3 regions of the Sporosarcina sp. P16b genome follow, and region 1 is predicted to be linked to each of the others. Evidence: riboswitches for the same ligand, from Rfam matches in the RefSeq annotation. Region 1 holds a riboswitch; each other region holds the start of a gene.
The links. Region 1 has a riboswitch for S-adenosylmethionine ahead of CSV77_RS08255 (bifunctional homocysteine S-methyltransferase/methylenetetrahydrofolate reductase). Riboswitches for the same ligand answer to the same signal wherever they lie in the genome.
Positions count from the first base shown of each region.

Region 2: linked by a shared signal. The riboswitch ahead of metA (homoserine O-acetyltransferase MetA) and the one ahead of CSV77_RS08255 (bifunctional homocysteine S-methyltransferase/methylenetetrahydrofolate reductase) in region 1 are both predicted to bind S-adenosylmethionine.
Region 3: linked by a shared signal. The riboswitch ahead of CSV77_RS09105 (methionine ABC transporter ATP-binding protein) and the one ahead of CSV77_RS08255 (bifunctional homocysteine S-methyltransferase/methylenetetrahydrofolate reductase) in region 1 are both predicted to bind S-adenosylmethionine.

Region 1 covers NZ_PDYO01000005.1:79,771-87,277, reverse strand. Annotated here, with positions in the region: gene metH (methionine synthase) at 1-830, opposite strand, end outside; gene CSV77_RS08255 (bifunctional homocysteine S-methyltransferase/methylenetetrahydrofolate reductase) at 811-2,670, opposite strand; SAM riboswitch class I at 2,755-2,866, opposite strand; gene CSV77_RS08250 (hypothetical protein) at 3,032-3,229, shown strand; gene CSV77_RS08245 (biotin transporter BioY) at 3,359-3,958, shown strand; gene bioB (biotin synthase BioB) at 3,958-4,959, shown strand; gene CSV77_RS08235 (CtsR family transcriptional regulator) at 5,588-6,058, shown strand; gene CSV77_RS08230 (UvrB/UvrC motif-containing protein) at 6,070-6,621, shown strand; gene mcsB (protein-arginine kinase McsB) at 6,611-7,507, shown strand, end outside.
Region 2 covers NZ_PDYO01000002.1:495,901-503,407, reverse strand. Annotated here, with positions in the region: gene thpR (RNA 2',3'-cyclic phosphodiesterase) at 1-442, opposite strand, end outside; gene CSV77_RS05545 (HAD family hydrolase) at 619-1,413, shown strand; gene CSV77_RS05540 (small multi-drug export protein) at 1,481-1,927, shown strand; gene serA (phosphoglycerate dehydrogenase) at 1,971-3,557, opposite strand; gene CSV77_RS05530 (thioredoxin family protein) at 4,176-4,490, shown strand; gene CSV77_RS05525 (AbrB/MazE/SpoVT family DNA-binding domain-containing protein) at 4,614-4,883, opposite strand; SAM riboswitch class I at 5,034-5,140, shown strand; gene metA (homoserine O-acetyltransferase MetA) at 5,234-6,142, shown strand; gene CSV77_RS05515 (YetF domain-containing protein) at 6,209-6,913, shown strand; gene CSV77_RS05510 (HAD family hydrolase) at 6,953-7,507, opposite strand, start outside.
Region 3 covers NZ_PDYO01000006.1:34,510-42,016, forward strand. Annotated here, with positions in the region: gene CSV77_RS09080 (SH3 domain-containing protein) at 81-845, opposite strand; gene CSV77_RS09085 (carboxymuconolactone decarboxylase family protein) at 1,133-1,546, shown strand; gene bluB (5,6-dimethylbenzimidazole synthase) at 1,722-2,369, shown strand; gene CSV77_RS09095 (tRNA dihydrouridine synthase) at 2,580-3,542, shown strand; gene CSV77_RS09100 (pyridoxal phosphate-dependent aminotransferase) at 3,671-4,837, opposite strand; SAM riboswitch class I at 5,067-5,178, shown strand; gene CSV77_RS09105 (methionine ABC transporter ATP-binding protein) at 5,295-6,308, shown strand; gene CSV77_RS09110 (methionine ABC transporter permease) at 6,301-6,969, shown strand; gene CSV77_RS09115 (MetQ/NlpA family ABC transporter substrate-binding protein) at 6,987-7,507, shown strand, end outside.

The DNA of each region.
Region 1 (7,507 bases):
CCTTCCAGTTTTTTCGATAATGATTCAGGAGATTCATGATAATGTCCTTCTTCATCCGGTAATCCGGCATTTGGATAACAGGTTACGTAGCTTGTCGCCAATTCGGACAATGAACGCAAATGGTCAGTCATGAATTCAGGACCTGTCGCACAGTTTAAACCGACCGAAAGTGGATGGACGTGTTCAATAGAAATATAGAATGCTTCTATACTTTGTCCAGCAAGCGTTGTACCCATCGGTTCGATCGTACCTGAAATCATGATAGGAATTTCGCGTCCAAGCTCTTCAAACGCCTTCTTAATACCAATTGTTCCAGCTTTCACATTCAGCATATCCTGACTTGTTTCCATCAGTATCAAATCACTGCCTGCTTCTATAAGCGCTCTTGCCTGTACATAGAAATCATTAGATAGTTCATCGAACGTAATACCGCCCGTTACCGAAAGCGTCTTTGTCGTGGGCCCGATCGCACCCGCGACAAAACGTGGCCATTCTGGTGTAGAAAACTTCGCTGCACTCTTTTTCGCGATTTCTACAGACTTTGCATTAATTTCATCTGCACGATGACCAAGTGAAAATTCATTCAATACAAGGGGAGTACCGCCAAATGTATTCGTACAAATGATATCAGCACCGGCTTCTAAATATTCATCGTGAATTTTCTCCAAAACATCAGGGCGTAACACACTCATGTATTCATTACATCCATCGTATTCTTCTCCGCCGAAGTCTTCCGTTGAGAAATCTTCCGCTTGCAGCATCGTCCCCATCGCACCATCAATGATAAGGATTCTTTTATCTAGTTGTTCTTCAATAGGATGTCTCTGCATGTGTTAATTCCCTCTCCTTCTGCTGGTCTATTTTCTTAATATATTCATACAACTCTAATGTCATATCGTAACGCAGGAATGGTGTGATGAGATACAGTCCATTAAAATACTGAGCCGCTGTATCTATCAATTCTTTTGCAATTTCAAGCCCCGTTTCAGTTGATTTTTCACGGTCTTCTCCGCATTCACGCATTCTTTCCAACACATCTTCCGAAAGCTTGATACCTGGTACCTCGTGATGCAGGAACTCTGCATTTCGTATATTCGTCAATGGCATGATCCCAATAAAGATCGGTGTATCCAGGTGTTTTGTTGCTTCATATACATCGATAATCTTTTCTTTCGTGTAAACTGGCTGAGTGATGAAATAGTCCGCACCCGCTTCAATCTTCTTCTCGAGCCGTTGTACAGCACGATCGATGACGCGGACGTTCGGATTGAAAGCTGCAGAAATAGAGAAGCTGGCTTTCTTGCGCAATGGCTTACCGGAGAATGAAATTCCTTCATTCAATTTCTTGATTAACTGCAATAACTCCATGCTAGATACATCGTAGACGCTTGTAGCACCGGGGAAGTCCCCAACCTTTGTCGGGTCGCCTGTCACGGCTAGGATATCGTGAATGCCTAATGCATCAAGCCCCATCAAATGTGATTGTAAGCCAATGAGATTGTGATCGCGACACGTTAAATGTACAAGCGGGCGGATATTATGTTGCATCTTGATGATCGAGCCCATCGCCATGTTGCTGATGCGTGGAGAAGCAAGTGAATTATCTGCCATTGTTATAGCGTCAACTCCCGCGTCATATAACAAATTTGCACCTTTGATATAATCTTCTGTTTCCAAGTGGCGCGGTGTATCTAGTTCTACAATTACCGTACGCTCTGTTTTCGCTTTTTCGTGAAGAGGTTGATGTTTTGCCGGGTCCGCTTCATGAATCACGATAGGTTTCGCCGGTTGTACGACCTTTTCCGTGATAGGTGTCAGTCGCGCTAACTGTGTTTTCGCCGCTTTAATATGCTTAGGTGTTGTCCCGCAACATCCTCCAATCAAGCGAGCGCCTTGATCACGAAGTAATACGGCTGCGCGTCCAAAGTATTCTGCTTCTGATTCATAGACAATACGTCCATCTTCTACATCTAATAGACTGGCGTTTGGATATGCGGATAAAAATGCTTTCTCTGGTAATGTCACATTATCGAATGCTTGAATCGTGTGGTAAGGACCTAATCGACAGTTAACACCTACGATATCCGCCCCGAGGGACTCAAGCTGATGAAGTGCATCGTTTAATGAAAGTCCGTTCTGTAATACGCCTGGATCATGCATTGAAACTTGTGCAATCAATGGAACATCCGTGATTTTCTTTAATGTTGTAACTACGGATGATAGCTCTTCGAAGTCATAATACGTCTCTAATAGAAGACCGTCAGGATCACCTGTTAATAAAGCATTGGCTTGTTCAAGTACGACTTTTTCAATTTCATCCAATGTCGCATCGCTTTTACGTATACCTCGCAAGCCGCCTATTGTTCCAAGTACAAATTGCCCCCCAGGCGCCGCTGCGCGTTTGGCAATTTGAATGGCTGCTTTATTGAAATCCGTGACATGACTTTCCAAGCCGTAGCGAGCTAATTTGATTGCGTTCGCACTGTAAGTGTTAGTCTGGATTATATCTGCACCAGCTGAGATGTAGTCTTGGTGAATTTGCTCTATAATTTCAGGCTTTTCTATATTTAGTTCTTCATAACAGTAATCAATTCCGTAAGAATATAAAATCGTCCCCATTGCACCATCTGCCGTTAGGACATTTGTTTGTAGTTTCTCGAGCAATGACATAAATCCATCTCCCCTTTAGCCTTTTTTAATCAAAAAAAGCCTTCAAGTATATTAGAAGGCTTTGTAATCCCAATGACTAGTTCCCTCTCATCTTTTCAGAGTGTCAATTTGACAGACTGCTGGAAGTAGCACCTTGCCTAAATGGCTGGTTGCTGAAGCGTCGACGGGCCAGTCCCTCGGCTTCTCTTGATAAGATATGTTTCTTATTCAATTATTTAGATTATTCTAACCACATCATAGCGGCTTTGTTGGATATCGTCAAGTGAACGTTTGGTGAAGTTCAAAGCGCAGAGTTAGTGCATAGAGAAATTGCGGTATATATGCTAAAATTAATGATATTAACTCGAAAAGGTGAGAAATTATGCGATTCTTTAAATACTCATTTCCAATCGCTGTTCTTGTAGGTACACTTGCTTGGATTATGATAGGTAACAGTTACGAAGAAGTTGCTTATGATATGCGTGTGTACATTACAATTGGGGCTGCTATATTCAGTGGTTTAATCTCAAGTGTTTTGTTTCGCAAAGAAAAGGAAGAACAGATTGATGAGAAGAAGTAGGCTGTCAGCGGTATGCTGCAGTCTTTTTTTGTCTACTTTTATGAGTTAACCAAAAAATAAATTGTGTTGACACGAAATAGGTTAACCGATATTATTTATGGGGTAACCAATTTAGAAAGAGGTGTCGTAATGGCAATAGTAACAGAGAGACGACCGGTAAGTAGATTCAGCGCACTAACTATTGTATATAGCGGGATGTTTGCTGCGTTAATGATGATTGGAGCGAATATTACATCCTTCGTGCCGTTTTTAGTAGTTGGTGGAGTACCCATCACATTACAAACTTTTTTCGCTATCTTATCAGGGCTATTACTTGGTAGTCGTCTAGGTGCGTTATCGATGACCGTCTATATGTTAATAGGACTAGCAGGGGCACCGGTCTTCGCTAAATTTTCAGGAGGCTTCGGTCAGATCTTAAGTCCAACGTTTGGTTTTATTCTCACATTTATTCTGATTGCTTATGTAGCTGGAAAGATTGTTGAGCGAAAGCATACTTTGTCTGCTTTTATTATCGCAGCATTTGTCGCTACAGCAGTCAACTATATACTAGGTACAACTTGGATGTATTTTGCGTACAAGATGTGGGCTGCTGCACCCGACGTGTTTACCTACAAGATTGCTTGGCTGTGGATGATGCCGCCACTACCGAAAGATTTAATTCTAGCTGTACTGTCAGGCATATTCGCATTTAGAATATCAAAACACTTGAAAGTGAGGCGGACGTTATAATGACCTATCAAAGGCTGGCTACTCAAGTACTCGAAGGCCATGTACCAACTGATGAGGAATCACTCGCAATATTAAATAGCCCAGATGAAGATTTACTATTATTACTGCACGCGACATACTCGATTCGGTCACATTACTTCGGTAATAAAGTAAAGTTGAATATGATTATCAATACGAAATCGGGACTATGTCCGGAAAACTGTGGGTATTGCGCGCAATCCATCATTTCAAAAGCACCTGTTGAAAAGTATGCAATGATGAAATCAGAAGAAATACTGGAAGGTGCGGAACGTGCTGCCGCTAATAATGCGGGCACCTATTGCATCGTAGCAAGTGGACGAGGACCGCGTGACAGTGAGCTGGACATCGTGATTGATTCTGTTAAACAGATTAAAGAGAAGCACAAGGGCATGACGGTATGTGCTTGTTTAGGTATTTTGAAGCCGGGACAAGCAACACGTTTGAAAGAGGCAGGAGTAGATCGCTATAACCACAACTTGAACACATCTGCAGAGCATCACGAGAGTATAACAACATCGCATACATACGATGATCGTGTAAATACTGTAGGACTTGCCAAAGAAGCGGGCATCTCTCCATGTTCAGGTGTTATCGTCGGCATGCGTGAAACAAAACAAGATATCATCTCCATGGCGCGTAGCCTACGTGAACTGGACGCAGACTCGATACCTGTAAACTTCCTGCACGCAGTGGATGGAACCCCATTGGAAGGAACATCAGAACTGGATCCCCGTTACTGCTTAAAGGTCTTGTGTCTATTCCGCTACATTAATCCTAGCAAGGAAATCCGCATCTCGGGTGGACGTGAAGTGAATCTTAGAAGCCTCCAACCACTAGGCCTCTACGCTGCAAACTCCATCTTTATCGGCGACTACCTCACAACATCCGGTCAAGAAAACGATCAAGATCATAAAATGCTGGAAGATATGGGCTTCGAAGTCGACCTAGAACCTTTGAATAAAGAACCCATCACTTTGTAAATAAAAGAGAAGAAAAATGTTTGTATACTCCGTGACTGAAGACAATCCACTATAAGGATCTGTTCTTCAGTCTTTTCTTATTTATATAAGTTGAATTAAAGATTACAGGATACACTTAGTTGATTTTCGTTACAGGCGGCGACTCCGGCGGGAACAGCACAAGCTGAAAGCCCCGCAGGTAGCGAAAACCGTAACGAAGAACGGTTTTTGCGAGTAAAAGCGAAGCGTTAGGAGCACGTCTTTGCCCGTAGCGGACGAGGAGATTGAGGCCGTGCCCGCGGAACGCGTCCGCCTGGAATGGAAATCAAAGGTTCCCTTGTGAGGACTACTTCTTATGTTCAACTAATATAGTTAGAATTCCATTTAGAAAGATTACAGTAGTACACCGTAAGCGGAAAATACCCGTCTAGAACGTTAGTAAACGGTGCCAAACTATCCACTTTATTTTTTGTCTCATTACTAATTGAATAATCATTAGCCAGATGTGACAACCTAGCACTAGGTTTTCTTTCAACGTAATAAGGTATACATATAAACAAATGAATTGCATCCCACCCAATTACTGCGATACAATTAAGTCAAAGATAGTCAAAGTCAACTAGAAGATTGAGTGAAGCGAGGTGACGAGATGCGTAATATTTCTGACATTATAGAAGGGTATTTGAAGTCGATTATAGAAGAGGAAGATAGTGCTTCTATTGAAATCAAAAGAAATGAGATTGCCGAGAAGTTCCAATGCGTACCATCACAAATCAACTACGTAATCAAAACCCGGTTTACGGTCGAAAGAGGCTATGCCGTGGAGTCTAAGCGAGGGGGCGGGGGCTACATCCGGATTTATAGGGTACGTACCAACTCCCGAAAGGACTTACTTGAACAAGCGTTGGAAATTTTGGAGAGTGAAGCGTCTTCTACTATGGCGGAAGATGTCATCATCCGTTTAATTGAAGAAGAAGTCATTACAGAACGTGAAGCTAAGCTGATGCTTGCTGCGGTGAGCCGCGGTACTCTGCGTTATATGTTGCCTGAGCGGGATGCGTTACGTTCACGTATTCTTCGCGCCATGTTAGTTACGTTAATTTATGAAGAGATAGAATGAGGTGAATCTCCATGCTTTGTGAAAACTGTAAAGAACGATCAGCTACTGTAGTGTTTAAACAGGAAACCTTAAATCATGCAACAGAGCGCCATTTATGTGATAAATGTGCATTTTACTCACAGACATTTTCTTTCAGTCCGGATCAGGAGCCGTTATCCATTCAACAATTCTTAGCGCACTGGTTGGGCGGTTCAGAATTATTTTCAGAACAAAAAGCCGATGAAAGATTACCAGATGGTCCGAAATGTCCGAACTGCAATTTGACCTTTCACCGTTTCCTTGACATCGGAAAGTTTGGCTGTGCTGTATGTTACGAAGCATTCAGCGGGCAACTACCAAGGTTGTTTGCAAAATTGCATAATGGACATACCCAACACCGTGGAAAGATTCCGGTTTCACTTAATGAACGCTTTGCTTTAAAGAGGAAACTTGAAGATATCCGTACGAAAATGCAGCAAGCCGTAGAAAATGAACATTTTGAAGAAGCGGCAACTTTGCGTGATGAGGCGAACCAGTTGAAACAGCAGCTGTCTGACGGGGGTGACGATCAACATGTCATTTGAAAAATTTCTCAAACAAGAACTGACAGGTTGGATGGTGGCGGAAGGTGAGCACGCTGACATTGTCTTATCCACAAGGATCAGGCTAGCCCGTAACTTGCAAGATTATCTATTTCCGATTAGTGCTTCACAGGAAGACGCAAACCGCGTGAGCGAAGCGTTAAATCAAGCAGTCAAGACGATGCAGAATCACCATTTTACAGGCACAGCAATGAAAGATTTGTCACCACTTGAAAGGCAAATCTTAGTCGAGAAACATTTAGTCAGTCCACAGTTGATCAACCCTGAAAAACATGGGTCGGTTTTGCTATCGGAAGACGAAACGATCAGCATTATGGTAAATGAAGAAGATCATATTCGCATTCAATGTATATATCCTGGTTTTCAAATAGACCAGGCATATGAACAGGCTGATCGAGTGGATAGCGAACTGGAAGTGAATTTGAACTATGCTTTCGATGAAACATTCGGCTATTTGACAAGTTGTCCATCCAACACAGGTACAGGAATGCGCGCGTCTGTCATGATGCATTTACCTGCATTGACGATCACTAAGCAAATCGAGCGAATTATTCCCGCGATATCTAGACTTGGAATGGTCGTACGTGGGAGTTACGGAGAGGGCAGTGAAGCGCTCGGCAATATTTATCAAGTTTCCAATCAAATCACACTCGGCAAATCAGAAGAAGAAATCCTCAAAGACTTGGAGAGTATTTCAAAGCGCTTGATAGCGCATGAAAAGAAATCACGTGAATTATTATTGGCTAAATCGGAAGTTCACTTAGAGAATAGGTTATTTAGGGCACTCGGTACCCTGACCTATTCGCGAATATTACCTTCAGCGGAAGCGGCAAAATGTTTGTCTGACGTCCGTTTGGGTATTGATTTA
Region 2 (7,507 bases), on a different contig from region 1:
TAGACTTTTTTTCTAATTGCATTTTATCTGTAGTCTTCCGTTTTTTAGCTATCGTGATGTGTGGAACGAAGCGAGTATCTCTTTCCAAGTCAAGTATATCCTCTGTACGTCTAGTGATTTGCTTTTGTAGTTCGCGTAAAGACTCGGAATCCTGAACTGCTAGAAAAACAACACGTGGTCCACTTGCAGATCCGAAAAATGATAGACCTTTTACGTACACCGTGAATTCTGTATGCGATTTGGCGATTTTTTGTAGACAGGATTTCAGCCAGGGGAGTTTGGTGTCATCAAGCTCTCCAATATAGCGAAGGGTCAAATGCAAATCCTTATCATGTGGAATTACTTTGTACTTCTCGTTCAATTGATATTCTGTGCGAAATTGTTGTGCTATATCATCGACAGGATGAGCAATAGAGATGCCGATAAAATAATGTTGTACCAATTCCAGCTCACCTCCTATTCAATAGGTTCCCTCACTCCCTGAAATATATGCATACTAGCATAAAAAATCTGCGTATGGCTTGCAGTTTAGGTAACCCACTAACAAAACACATAAGTAATGTGTATAATAAGAGGGAGATATAACTGAATTATTACAATTGCAAAGGGGATGTCACGATGATTAAAACGTTGATTTTTGATCTGGATGATACATTGATATGGGATGCCAAGAGTATTTCCATGGCTTTTCAAAAAACTTGTGAGTATGCAACAAAGAAAACAGGGGTCAATCCAGTAGAACTTGAGCATGCAGTGCGCCAGGAAGCAAGAGATTTGTATGCTACATATGAAACATTTCCACATACTCAAAATATCGGAATTAATCCTTTTGAAGGATTATGGGGTGTCTTTGACGACGAAGGGGAAGAGTTTCAGAAAATGAAAGAGGTTATTCCAGGTTACCAAAAGGAAGCATGGGTTAAAGGGTTGAAGAAACTAGGGATTGATGATGAAACATTTGGTAGGGAATTAGCTGATGTATTTCCAAGAGAGCGTAAGAATCATCCATATATATATGAAGAGACGTTTGAAGTGTTAGATAAATTGAAGGACAACTATCAGTTAATCCTTTTGACAAACGGTTCACCAAGTTTACAACAGATTAAACTGACGATCTCACCAGAGATACCTGGTTACTTTGATAATATTATCGTTTCTGGTGCATTTGGTAAAGGAAAGCCTGATGCTTCTATATTCAAGCATGTTCTTGAGTTAAGTGGGGTTCAAGCAGATGAAGCGTTGATGATTGGTGATAACTTGATGACGGACATTTTGGGTTCAAGTCGTGTCGGTATGCGTAATGTATGGATTAATCGTGAAAATAAGTTACAGAATGAAGAAGTGAAACCTACGTATGAAATCGATAATTTACATGGTCTTTTTCCTATACTGGTCACATTAGAAAACCGATGAGTTGATCTCATCGGTTTTGATCCTTGTCCACTCATGTTTCACTGTTTGTACAGCAAGGAGGTATATCATGCTGGAATATATCATGGTGTTTTTGGGAGCGGCCATTCCATGTATCGAAATTATGATTGTCATTCCGTTAGGTATTATTCGGGGTCTATCGCCTATATGGGTGATAGTTCTTTCATTTGCTGGCAATATGGCAACAGTTCTTCTATTGATTGTTGGTTTCCAAAATATTAAAGAATGGATAGCACGTAGAAAGCGAAAGAAGGGGAATAGCGGTTCGAAACGCCAACGACGTGCAGAAAAAATTATGAATACATACGGATTGCCGGTTTTAGCACTTGCTGGTCCAATATTGATTGGAACCCATATCGCGGCCTTTATCGGCCTCGTATTAGGCGCCAAGAAAGTGAATACGGCAATTTGGTCTGCGATCAGTATTGCGCTATGGTGTGTAGTGTTCGGAATGCTAACGGTTATGGGATTTGATTTTTTTGTCGATCGTACATAAAAAATCCAGCTGAAATTTACTTCTCAGCTGGATTTTCATATTTTTATAAATCGATTGCTTTTGCATCGTTTATATTTTGAACTTCTTTGATACGTTTGATAGAAGTTGACTCGACGTGGTTGTCAACAGCTAACATCATAATAGCATATCCGCCTTCAGTGGAACGTCCTACTTGCATCGCTGCAATATTGATATTCTCTTCTGCTAGAAGTGTACCTACGCGACCGATTGCACCAGGCTGGTCCATGTGTCGGATAAATAGTAAGTGACCGCTTGGAATCACATCTACTACATAATCGTCCACTTTTACAATGCGTGCTCCAAGGCCGTTTAGAAGTGTACCTGCAACTTTGCGAATACCTTTTTCAGTAACGATTTCTACTGAGATTAAGTTCAAGAAGCCTTTACCAGTAGTTGTTTTTTGCTCATTCACTTTGATGCCATAACGATCAGCCAATAACTTCGCGTTTACATCATTAACTGTTTCTCCGAGATTACGCTTCAAAATACCTTTGACTGTGTTACGTGTTAATGCGCGCACATCGTAGTTTGCCAATTCACCAGCATATTGAATATTGATTTCATGGATAACCGAGTTCTGAATTTGGGATAAGAACATACCCAACTTCTCTGTAAGATCGAAGAATGGTTCGATTTTTGCCAATACATCACGGGAAACAGATGGCAAGTTTACTGGGTTACGAACCGAACCAATTGTCAAGAAGTTTACTACGTCACGGCTTACGTCAACTGCAACCGATTCTTGTGCTTCGAATGTACTTGCACCCAAGTGTGGAGTTGCTATTACTTCAGGTAATGTCAATAATTTGTGGTCAAGGAATGGTTCTTCTTCGAACACATCCAGTGCCGCGCCCGCCACTTTACCAGCAACAATTGCATCGTATAAAGCATCTTCATCAATGATTCCACCGCGTGCACAGTTGATAATTTGTACGCCGTCTTTCATTTTCTCGAATGCTTCTTTGTTGATCATTCTACGTGTTTCTTTAAGTAAAGGCGTATGAACTGTAATGAAATCAGCTACTTCAAGCACTTCATCTACAGTTCCAATTTCTATGCCCAATTTTTTCGCGATATCTTCCGTTAAGTAGGGGTCATACGCCACTACATTCATACGTTGTCCTCTTGCACGTCTTGCAACTTCAGCCCCGATGCGGCCAAGTCCAATAATTCCCAAAGTTTTGTCTTTCAATTCCACGCCAAGGAATGATTTTCTATCCCATTTATTGTTTTTTAACGAGTTGAAAGCTTGAGGGATTTTGCGTGCCATGGACATCATCATTGCAACTGTGTGCTCGGCTGCAGAGTTTGTATTGCCATCCGGCGCATTCACAACGATAATTCCTTTTTCGGTAGCTGCGTCCAAATCGATATTATCGACTCCTACACCTGCACGACCAATGATCTTTAATTGATCAGCTGCTTCCAACAATTCTTTTGTAACTGTTGTCTGACTGCGTACTAGTAATGCATCGAAATCCTTAATACGTTCTTTCAGCTGATCTGGTGTCAGGTCCGTCTCCATTACTATTTCAAAACCTTCTGCCTGTCGTAATGGGAAAATTCCGTCTTCGCTAAGTGGATCACTAATAAGTATTTTAAAAGCCATGATATTCATTCTCTCCTTCAATTGTTTGTAGTGGATTTTTTTGTTGGAAAAGCTAAGTACAATTGATCGTCTATGTAAGTTGCGCGCTACCCCCCTTATAGGTAAAATAAAAAAGCCTTTCATCCCTTACATATAAGTAAGGGGCGAAAAGCTCAATAAACTAACGCGGTACCACCCTTGTTTTGCTGCAATTGCAGCCTTCATTCAGCATGCGTAACGTGCATGTGACGGATCAGCCTACTAAAATGTTCAGCGAATCAATTCGGAAGTGCCCCCAACCTCGGAATTTGCTAACTTTCACCACTGTGTCAGCTCTCTGGAAAATTCTTTTCAGGAAGGTATGTCTTCGTCAAAATTGTTTAGCAACTATTAATTTAGAATTAATCATAACACGTCAAAAACTATTGTCAATTGCTTTTCCAGAAAAAACGAAAAACTGTTAAACGCGAACGGTATTATTGAATTATTTGTGAACGTTCGTGTTTTGGGAGTTAATTATAAAAAAACATCTTGAATTTAACCAAGTGAAAGGAAATAGCATAAGTCGTCTGAAAGGAAGAAATGCAGGAATAAGTGTTATAGTGTGCGTATACTATTCATTTAGAGGAGTGTTGGAAATTGAAAAAGTTAGAATCTCTTGAGCAATTTGAGCAACTTAAACAAGAGGAGAAGGTGATTTTCTTATTCACTGCAGATTGGTGTGCAGATTGCAGAGTAATTGAACCATTCTTGCCGACATTGGAAACAGAATTTGCAGAGTATGAATTTGTTACAATTGATCGTGATGAATTTATAGATTTATGCAGTCAGTTGGATATATTCGGTATTCCTAGCTTCGTAGCATTCAGCGAAGGAACGGAGACAGGTCGTTTTGTCAGTAAGAATCGTAAAACTAAGGAAGAGATCGAAGAGTTTATTAATAGCTTAACGTAATGGAATGGTTGCCGGCGGGAAGATATGTGGCAATTAAACAAAAGGACTGAAGACAACTGCAGAAGTTGTTTTCGGTCCTTTTTATATAAGGAAATTAGCTACAAGAAGCTTTTATGTCGTGTATTACGTGAAATCTTTTAGTTGTTCCATAAGGATTTTAGCGCCTTTTGGACTGATATATATTCCGTTTGACAATAGTTTGTTTTCATCCATCACATCACCCGTGATAAAACACGCTCTGTTGATCTGATATTTTCTCAAAATAATTCTATCGTCTTCTACGAAAATTTCAATCGGGTCGCCCTTATCGATCGACAAAGAATTTCGAAGTTCTTTTGGAATAACAATTCTACCGAGATGATCCACTTTACGAACAATACCTAAAGACTTCATAAGCTCCTCCTCGAAGAAAAGTAGTGGGTAATTTCTATTATACACCAAAACATATCATCTACAATTTACAAAACTTAAATGCGCAGAACAATTTGATAATTCTGCTATACAATTAATTTATTAATGCTATAATAGTCAGTAATTAAATATTTCTTATCAAGAGAAGCTGAGGGATTTGGCCTGATGAAGCTTCAGCAACCTCTGTGCATACAGGAAGGTGCTACCTCCAACAAGATTGTTGTCTTGAGAGATAAGAACGGTGAACGGTCAACCCTCCTTTTCTTATCTAAGAGAAATGAGGGCTTTTTTGTATAGAAATTGTAATAAATGAAAGTCAAGGGGGAAATAGAATGCCGATTAATATACCAAAACATTTACCTGCAGTAGAATTATTGAAAGAAGAAAAAATCTTTATTATGGATGAAGAACGTGCGACAACACAGGATATCCGCCCAATCAATATTTTAATTTTGAACTTGATGCCTGAAAAAGAGAAGACGGAGTTACAATTGCTCCGATTACTTGGTAATACACCTTTACAAGTGAATGTCACATTTCTTAATACAGCTAGCTATGTTTCGAAAAACGTCAGTCAGAATCATTTAGAAACGTTCTATACCACTTTTGAACATGTGAAAAATCGCCGTTTTGATGGCATGATTATCACGGGTGCTCCAATCGAACTTCTACAATTTGAAGATGTAGTCTATTGGAGGGAGTTGGAAGAAATCATGGAATGGACAAAAACGAATGTTACATCTGTCCTCCATATTTGCTGGGGTGCTCAAGCGGCTCTTTATCATCACTACGGAATTGAAAAGTTCGAGTTGCCAAAGAAATGTTTTGGAGTATTCTCACATGATATTACCGATCCGACAGTAAACTTGGCACGTGGATTCAATGATGTATATGTAGCGCCACACTCACGCCATACCGGAGTTTCATTAGAAGAGATAAAGAATCATCCCGATTTGACTCTACTTTCTGCTTCTGAAGAGGCTGGTGCATTCATTGTGATCTCAAATGATGCAAAACATATTATGGTAACTGGACATTTAGAGTATGATGCACACACATTAGGAGATGAATATGCCCGCGATTTAGAAAAAGGTGCGGACATTGATATGCCTGTAAATTATTATCCGAACGATGATCCATCCAAAGAACCTATAAATACTTGGCGTTCCCACACGCATTTATTATTCTCCAATTGGCTCAATTACTATGTCTACCAGAAAACTCCTTATAACTGGAATTAAAGTAATTAGTGTATAAACCTCTATAGTTTGCACATACTCCGACTACTGGAGGTGTATGCAGTGAACATAGATGAATTTTGGCAATTATCCTTTTGGGAAATGACTATGCGAACGGTGATCTCATTTGTTGTGCTGTTGATATTGGCGCGTTTTATGGGGAAAAAACAAGTGTCCCAATTGACTTTCTTTCATTATGTGACAGGTATAACAATCGGTTCAATTGCGGCCAATTTAGCGGGAGAGTCTGAAACGCCATTCTTGAACGGCTTATATGGAATGGTTTTGTGGGCGACGTTGACAATTATTGCCAATTTCTTATCATTCAAATCCATTAAACTCCGCGTATTACTCGATGATAAACCGATGATTGTCATTCAAAACGGAAAGATTTTGGAAGGTTCCATGCGTAAATTACGGTTGAGTTTCAATGATATAAATATGATGCTACGGGAGCAGTCGGTATTTTCGATGAAAGATGTCAATTACGCGATATTCGAAACGAATGGTAATTTAAGTGTCATGCTGAATGCAAGTGAGAAATATGCTACAAAGAAAGATGTCAAAGCACCAGCACCACCGCCAAAATATATTCCGACTGAAATTATTACTAACGGGATAGTAGAAGAGAAAAATATGAGAGAACTTCAATTAACCGACACGTGGCTAACTGAACAGCTAAAAAAACAAGGGATTTCCAAGCCAGAGCATGTTCTCTATGCAGAAATTCAGACAGATGGTAGTTTATATATTAATACATTAAAATCGACTTGACGTGAAGAGCCCTGATTCAATCAGGACTTTTCACGTTTTTTATAAGATTTCCCAATTTCTTTTTTTTGCTACAACGGTAAGTTTTTCATCTGGACGAACTGCTACTGGGCACCCAACCTTCTCTAAGACTGGAAGGTCGGAAATGCTGTCTCCATATGCGAAGCTATTGTCCCAGTCAACAGTTATTCCTTGTAGGGCTTGGTAAATTTGTTCGTTTTTACGTGTACCTTGAATATGTAGGAATGGCCGATCCATTGCAATCTTTTCACCAATAGAAGGGATGTCTGTACCAATAACTTGATCAAATGTCAGGTGACTAGTGACTGCTTTTAAAAAAGGAGTATAAGCACCAGAAACGAGTAGGACATGGTAACCTTCCTTTCGATGTTCTGTCAGTCGATTAATGACTTGTTCATTGAAGTCAGGCATCATTTTATTATGCATACTTTTGAAAAACTCATGTAGTTCTGTCATCGTCAATGAATCCAGGGCTTGTAGATAAAGGCGCATTGAGCGCTCTTTCATAATAGATTCGGGTAGTAATTTTAATTTATAGCGAATATATAGTGGTAATATCGAACGGTAAAAATTTTT
Region 3 (7,507 bases), on a different contig from region 1:
ATCTAGTAGTAAATGTGGTTGATATTGATTGGGATAGAAAAACGCTGCTCTATTCTGGCAGCGTTTTTTATTTATCAATATTATTTCTTTTGCTTCACAGCAGTTAACTCCGTATAAACTTTCCCATTTGTATCCGTGCTTTTGATAATTCCAATCCCTTTTGCAAGATATTCCCTGGAACCGTTCGGGTAACGAAGTATGACGACATTGCGGAAAGAACCGGCTTTAACTTTGATCGTCTTTGTCGTGCTTTCCACTAATACTTTATAGTTTTGTTCAAAGTGGTATTCGGTAAAGCTTGTACCTTGTCTTAAAGGAAGTACGGCATCAACAAAAATAAAGTCAGATTCTGCCACTCCCATTAAAAGTCTATTTTTGTCTTCATGATATACAAATTCTGCATAAGAGAAAGGCGATTTTTTATTCTTATTGAATAAGTAAGTAGTTTCTCCATCTCTTCTAGTAATAAAAGTTTCTTTAGTATTAACCATAAATGAAGGCTCGTAAGTGAGGGTCAGACCACCCGCTGGCGACAAACCACCGTTTACAGTAGTGGGTGCGGCGTTAGGATTCTTTTTAGACAATGCGGACGTATACACGAATCCCTTATCCTTGCCTGCTTGTACATGTGACCATCCATTGGATGAAGAAAAGACCGTTAACTTGGAATGGTTTTTGATAGTACCCATTCTTTCTGCATTTTGGGATGGCTTTGTGCGTAGTACGATGTCATTCTTTGCATGCACATACATAGTAGTCGTTTTCGCTGCTGCATTTGTCCCAGTGGGAAGAGCGATGGAAAAGCTGAGTACTGCTAACATAAATGCGAATATCAATTTTTTCATGTAAGTCACTCCTTATTTATAGTTACTTGTATGCATGATTACGAATAAATCGTAATAGGACCATACTATCAAATCATACTATTTCACTTGCTAGTTTAGCAAGCTAGTATGCAAGTTATTTATTTTGTGTTGCACGTAGTAGTTACCATTGTAAAGGCAGACGAATGATTTTGTATTCTTACAAAGTTTGCTACACTAGTAGTATCACCGCTAGTCAATGATACGACAGAACGCGTACATACAGTTTTGATGAAATAGCGGATACTATAATCGAGGAGGTTTTTGAAATGGCGGAAGATCGCTATCAGCGTGGTTTGGAAAAGTTAATGGAACTTACGTTATCGGGTGAAGATAACCCAGCAGGTGAGATGGAAATTGGAGAGAGCTTCAAAGATGTAGCACCGGATTTAACTAAATATGTTGTAGAATTTGCGTTTGGAGATATTTATTCGCGACCTGGATTGGATAATAAACAGAAGGTCCTGACGACGATTACGGCTCTTGTGGCACAAGGCAAGCCGCAAATTCAGATGCATATCAAAACAGGTCTTGATGTAGGCTTGACGCCGGACGAGATTATCGGTTGTATTATGCACCTAATACCGTACACAGGATTCCCGAGCGTGCTGAATGCTCTATCTGTCGCTCAAACAGTATTTGCTGAACGTGGAGTAGCGATTACGAAAACGGACGAGACCTGAGCCTATTTATTTCGAATGGTATATCGTAAAGTGGCTTCAACCGATGATTTTTAAAACGGTTGAAGCCACTTTTATTATCTTTGAAATGGACTAACTACTTCACTATAATAAACTCTTGTTGACCGATAACATACAGTACACTATATTACGTAAACGACTAGAGGAGAGATATCACATGTTTTCGAAAGAAGAAAAAGATGCAATTTACAAGGTGATTTATAATAGAAGAGATGTGCGAAGTTTTTTACCGACTCTTATTCCGGAAGAGGCGATACATAACATATTAAAAGCCGCTCACCAAGCACCTTCAGTCGGCTTCATGCAACCATGGAATTTTGTCATCGTTTCATCTGATGAGACAAAAGAAAAGTTGGCCTGGGCAGCTGATAAAGAAAGACGCGCGCTAGCGATTCATTATGAAGACGAGGCAGAAAAAGAGACAAAGTTCCTTGGCTTAAAAATACAAGGATTGAAAGAAGCACCCATCACTATTTGCGTAACATGTGATCCGACGCGTGGTGGTTCACATGTCTTAGGACGTAATTCCATGCCTGAAACAGACATGTTATCGACTGCTTGCGCCATACAGAATATGTGGCTAGCAGCATGTGCAGAAGGACTGGCAATGGGTTGGGTGAGTTTTTATAAAAAGAATGATGTACGCGATATTTTGAGCATCCCTCCTCATATTGAACCGATTGCTCTTCTATCTATTGGTTATACGGAGCATTATCCTACTGCGCCTATATTAGAAACAGCTAATTGGGAAAAACGACGAAGGCTAGATGATTTAATTTTTACAGATCAGTGGAATAATCGATAATTGTATAGTGGTTAGTGACTACAGCTGACGTGGCCATGACAAATAGGAGTAGTTTACTAATAATTTTTGGTGGTAGCTCAAAGAAGTGGAATTCATCGATGCATTTTTTGTATAATGGTAAGACTGGCATCTGTAGGGGATATGTATATATAACAAACCCATTTCTGTACACGCAGGTGAAAGTTATGAAGAGAGGATTTGAATGTAACAATGAGTACTAATTTTTGGCGTGATCTACCACGACCATTTTTCATACTAGCACCGATGGAGGATGTGACGGATGTGGTTTTTCGTCACGTAGTTAGCGAAGCCGCACGTCCGGATGTATTCTTTACGGAATTTACAAATACGGAAAGTTTTTGTCATCCAGAAGGAATTTTCAGCGTGCGCGGACGTTTGGCATTTACAGAAGACGAACAGCCAATCGTTGCACACATTTGGGGGGACAAGCCTGAACATTTCCGCGACATGAGTATTGGGATGGCGGAACTTGGTTTTAAGGGATTGGATATTAATATGGGATGCCCTGTGCCAAATGTAGCAACAAAAGGTAAGGGTAGTGGTCTAATCAACCATCCTGAAACAGCTGCGGCAATTATTCAAGCAGCAAAAGCTGGCGGATTACCTGTTAGTGTAAAGACTCGTCTTGGCTATACAGACATTGAGGAATGGCACACATGGCTTAGACATGTACTGGAGCAAGATATTGCGAACTTGTCGATTCATCTTCGTACTCGCAAAGAAATGAGTAATGGGAGCGCGCATTGGGAATTGATTCCGGAGATTAAGAAACTTCGTGATGAAATAGCGCCCGACACGTTGCTGACGATCAATGGAGATATTCTCGATCGTCAAATGGGTATGGAGCTTGTGAAAAAGTACGGCGTCGATGGGGTTATGATTGGACGTGGAATTTTTAATAATCCATTTGCATTTGAAAAAGTGAAGAGAGAGCATGATCATAAAGAATTGCTGGATCTTTTGCGCCTTCATTTAGATCTTTTTGATAAATACTCGACAGAACTTGAACCACGATTGTTTAAACCATTACGTCGATTCTTTAAGATTTATGTTAAAGGATTCCGTGGGGCAGCTGAACTTAGAAATGAATTAATGAATACAAATACGACAGATGAAGTGCGTGCATTACTGGATAACGTAGAACTTGATTAATGTATTTCAGAAAATCTATAGCTTAAATGATTTATTTATACATGTGAAAGCCTCCTTGCCATTCCAGAAATACTGGTATGAGTAAGGAGGCTTTTTATATAATGAAGTGATAGCGGAATTATATCTTGTTACTTAAATAAACCGAGCTTTTCAATGCGGCGAACTGCTTCTTGCAACCGGTCTTCACTTTCCAACAACCCGACACGAATATATCCTTCTCCGTATACACCAAATCCGTTCCCTGGCGATACCGCGACGTCTGCTTTATCCAGTAATAAGTCAGCGAAGGTTTCACTTGTAAAGCCTTCCGGGACAGGAAGCCAAGCAAAAAATGAGCCTGTAGGAGCTGTAACATCCCAACCAATGCGTTCACATTCCGTTAGCAATACCGTCAGACGCCCTTCATAGAGCGCCACTAGCTCTTCAACGCATTGTTGGGGACCCGTCAATGCTTCAATAGCTGCACGTTGAATTGCTGGGAAGATGCCAGTGAATAAATGGTCTTGCAATACATTTAATGCTTCTATTATTTCAGAGTTGCCGACTGCAAAACCGACTCGCCAGCCAGCCATATTATATATTTTGGAAAGAGATAGCATTTCAATGCCGACTTCCTTTGCTCCTTCAGTTTGTAAAAAACTAATCGGTTTCTTACCTTCAAAACCAATGCCACCATACGCAAAATCTTGTAAGACCGCAATCTGATGTTCTTTGGCAAATGCCACCGTTTTTTCATAAAACTCGGGTGTGGCTGTAACACCCGTTGGATTACTTGGATAGTTTAAGTACATGAGCTTGGCATCTTTTTTCTGATCATCCGTTAATTTATCGTAATCAGGGAGAAATCCATTCTCCTTACGTAGCGGCATCGTATCATATCGAATACCTGCTAAGCTGACGCCGGATAAGTAATCAGGATAACCCGGGTCTGGCAGCAATAATAATTCACCTTCATTCATAATAGCAAGAGGTAGTTCTACGACACCTATTTTTGTACCGCCAAGTACCGCAACTTCTGTTTCGGGATCAATCGTGACATTGTATTCACGCTGATAATATTCAGCGACTGCTTGTTTTAAAGCAAGTGTCCCCCGAAATGGAGAATAACCGTGTGTAGCTGGATCTTCAACTGCTTCTTGTAATGCTTTAATAATATGAGGAGGTGTTGGCTGATCAGGATTTCCACGTCCTAGGTTAATCACATCTCTGCCTTCATCCATAGCCTTTTCTATTTTATTTAATAATAATGTAAAGAAATGCGGAGGGAGTTGTTGTAATCGGTTGGATAATGCCATAGTCTATTCCTTCTTTCTTTGATAGGGTATGTGCGTTAAGTATACATAGATCATACTAGACTTTTCAATAGAAGGATGGTTATTCGATTCTAGAGAATTGCCAAAACTAGTTAATGGAATTTAAAACTGATAGAATAAGTCGGATATTCTGATGAATTGGCGTTATTCACCTTGACAGTTTTATTAATTCAGATTAGTATATGTTTTATGCATATAATTTAATAGCAATCTCTTATCAAGAGCGACGGAGGGAAATGGCCCGATGATGTCCAGCAACCCCTTGCATAATACAAGGAAGGTGCCAAATCCTACAGTATGGTTTTCCATCTGAGAGATAAGCTGAGAATATTTCAGTCCCTCTTTCATTTAGAAAAATGAAAGATTTTTTTATTTAGAAATAAACTATAACCAACTGTTGATGATTAGTATTTACTTGAATGTAGAAAGAAGTGAGAACATGATCCAATTTCAACATTTGTCTAAGGAATATCAGACAAAAGAAAAAGTGATAAAAGGTGTAGATGACGTATCACTAGACATCGAGACTGGAGAAATATTTGGCATTGTCGGTTATTCAGGGGCCGGAAAAAGTTCTCTTATACGTTGTTTGAATTTGTTGGAAAGGCCAACGAGCGGCACTATTTTAATAGATGGTGTAAACTTAACGAAACTTTCAGGAATCAAGCTTCGGCGGGCACGCTTGAAGATCGGAATGATTTTTCAACACTTTTATTTAATTAGTCAAAAGACCATTTTCGAAAATATCGCATTCGCTTTACAAGCAGCAAAAATGCCTTCAGATAAAATAGAGAGCCGTGTAATGGAACTTCTCGAAATGGTGGGGCTGTCTGACAAACGCAATGTATATCCTGCCCAGCTAAGCGGGGGACAGAAACAACGCGTTGGTATTGCGAGAGCACTAGCCAATAATCCATCCGTTTTGCTTTGTGATGAAGCGACATCCGCACTGGACCCTAACACGACCATGTCCATTTTACGATTGTTAAAAAAGATCAATCGAGAAATGAATATCACCATTGTTTTAATTACGCACGAGATGAATGTGGTAAAAGAGATTTGTGATCGCATGGCGATTATGCAAGACGGAAAAGTGATAGAAGAAGGGCAAGTATATGACATCTTTTCTCATCCAGTTCAACCATTAACGAAGGAGTTTATCAGCAGTGTGGTGTCTTACGATATTCCTGAAGCCGTCATGTCCAATTTGGTCGGTACATTGATAAAAATCACATTTAAAGGTGAAGTAGCGATGGAGGGTGTAATTTCCGATACGATGCAGAAATATAAGGTCAAAGGAAACTTCCTGCATGGTTCGATTGAATATATTCAAGAACGAGCACTTGGGATTTTCTTGATGGAGTTACAAGGTGAGCGTGAAGAAGTGGAGCAAGCGATTGCATACATACTTGAACAAAACGCACAAGTGGAGGTGATCCGACAACATGTTTGATCTATCTCACATCATGGACCTCATGCCGGATATTACAAAAGCATTTGGTGAAACATTGTACATGATCGGCATCTCACTTACGATTGCGCTGATTATTGGATTGCCGCTTGGCGTTCTGTTATTTACAACAGATAGAGGATTATTTTTAGAGAATCGTGCAATTAATTCGGTGGTTGGGTTTCTCGTCAACATCATTCGCTCTATCCCATTTATTATACTACTTGTGGCTCTAATACCTTTGACGAAACTGATTGTCGGAAGTACGATTGGACCAGCAGCTGCCAGTGTATCGCTTTCCGTTGCAGCCATTCCTTTCTTTGCAAGGATTGTTGAAACATCCATGCGTGAAATTGATAAAGGGGTTATAGAAGCAGCAATTTCAACGGGTGCTTCGCCCTGGATGATTATTTGGAATGTGTTATTGCCTGAATCAAAGTCGAGTATTATCCAAGGACTTACACTGACGTTAATCAACTTAGTTGCCTATTCAGCAATGGCTGGATTTGTTGGCGGAGGTGGAATTGGGGACCTCGCAATACGTTTTGGCTATTACCGATATGATGACAGTATTATGCTTGTCACCGTCGCCATTCTAATTGTACTGGTGCAGTTGATTCAATTTGGTGGGGATCGTTTTTCAAAAATGATAGATAAAAGATAATAGGGGAGAGATGGATTATGAAGAAACTGGTACTTGCATTCATTCTAACTGCGTTAGTTGCGGCATTAGCGGCTTGTGGAGAAGAAAAGTCTACTGAAAAATCGGATGACGATAAAAATATTCACTTTGGTGCAACTGCAGGTCCTTATAGTGACATGCTAAAAAAAGCAATACAACCTGGACTTGAGGAAAAAGGATATACCGTTGAAATCACGGAATTTAGTGATTATATACAACCCAATATTTCGTTGGATAGCGGAGATATAGATGCGAACCTGTTCCAAAATATCGCGTACTTGGAAAACTTCGAGAAAGAAAATAAAATGGAACTCTCTGAATTGATTATCGTACCGACCGCGCCATTAGGTATTTATTCAAACAAATATAAATCTCTTGATGAAATTGAAGAGGGATCAACTATTACTATTCCAAATGATCCAGTGAATGCTGCGAGAACGTTATACGTATTGGAAGATGTAGGGTTAGTGAAAATGGATGAAGGCATTGACCAATTAACGGCATCTGAAAAAGATATCAC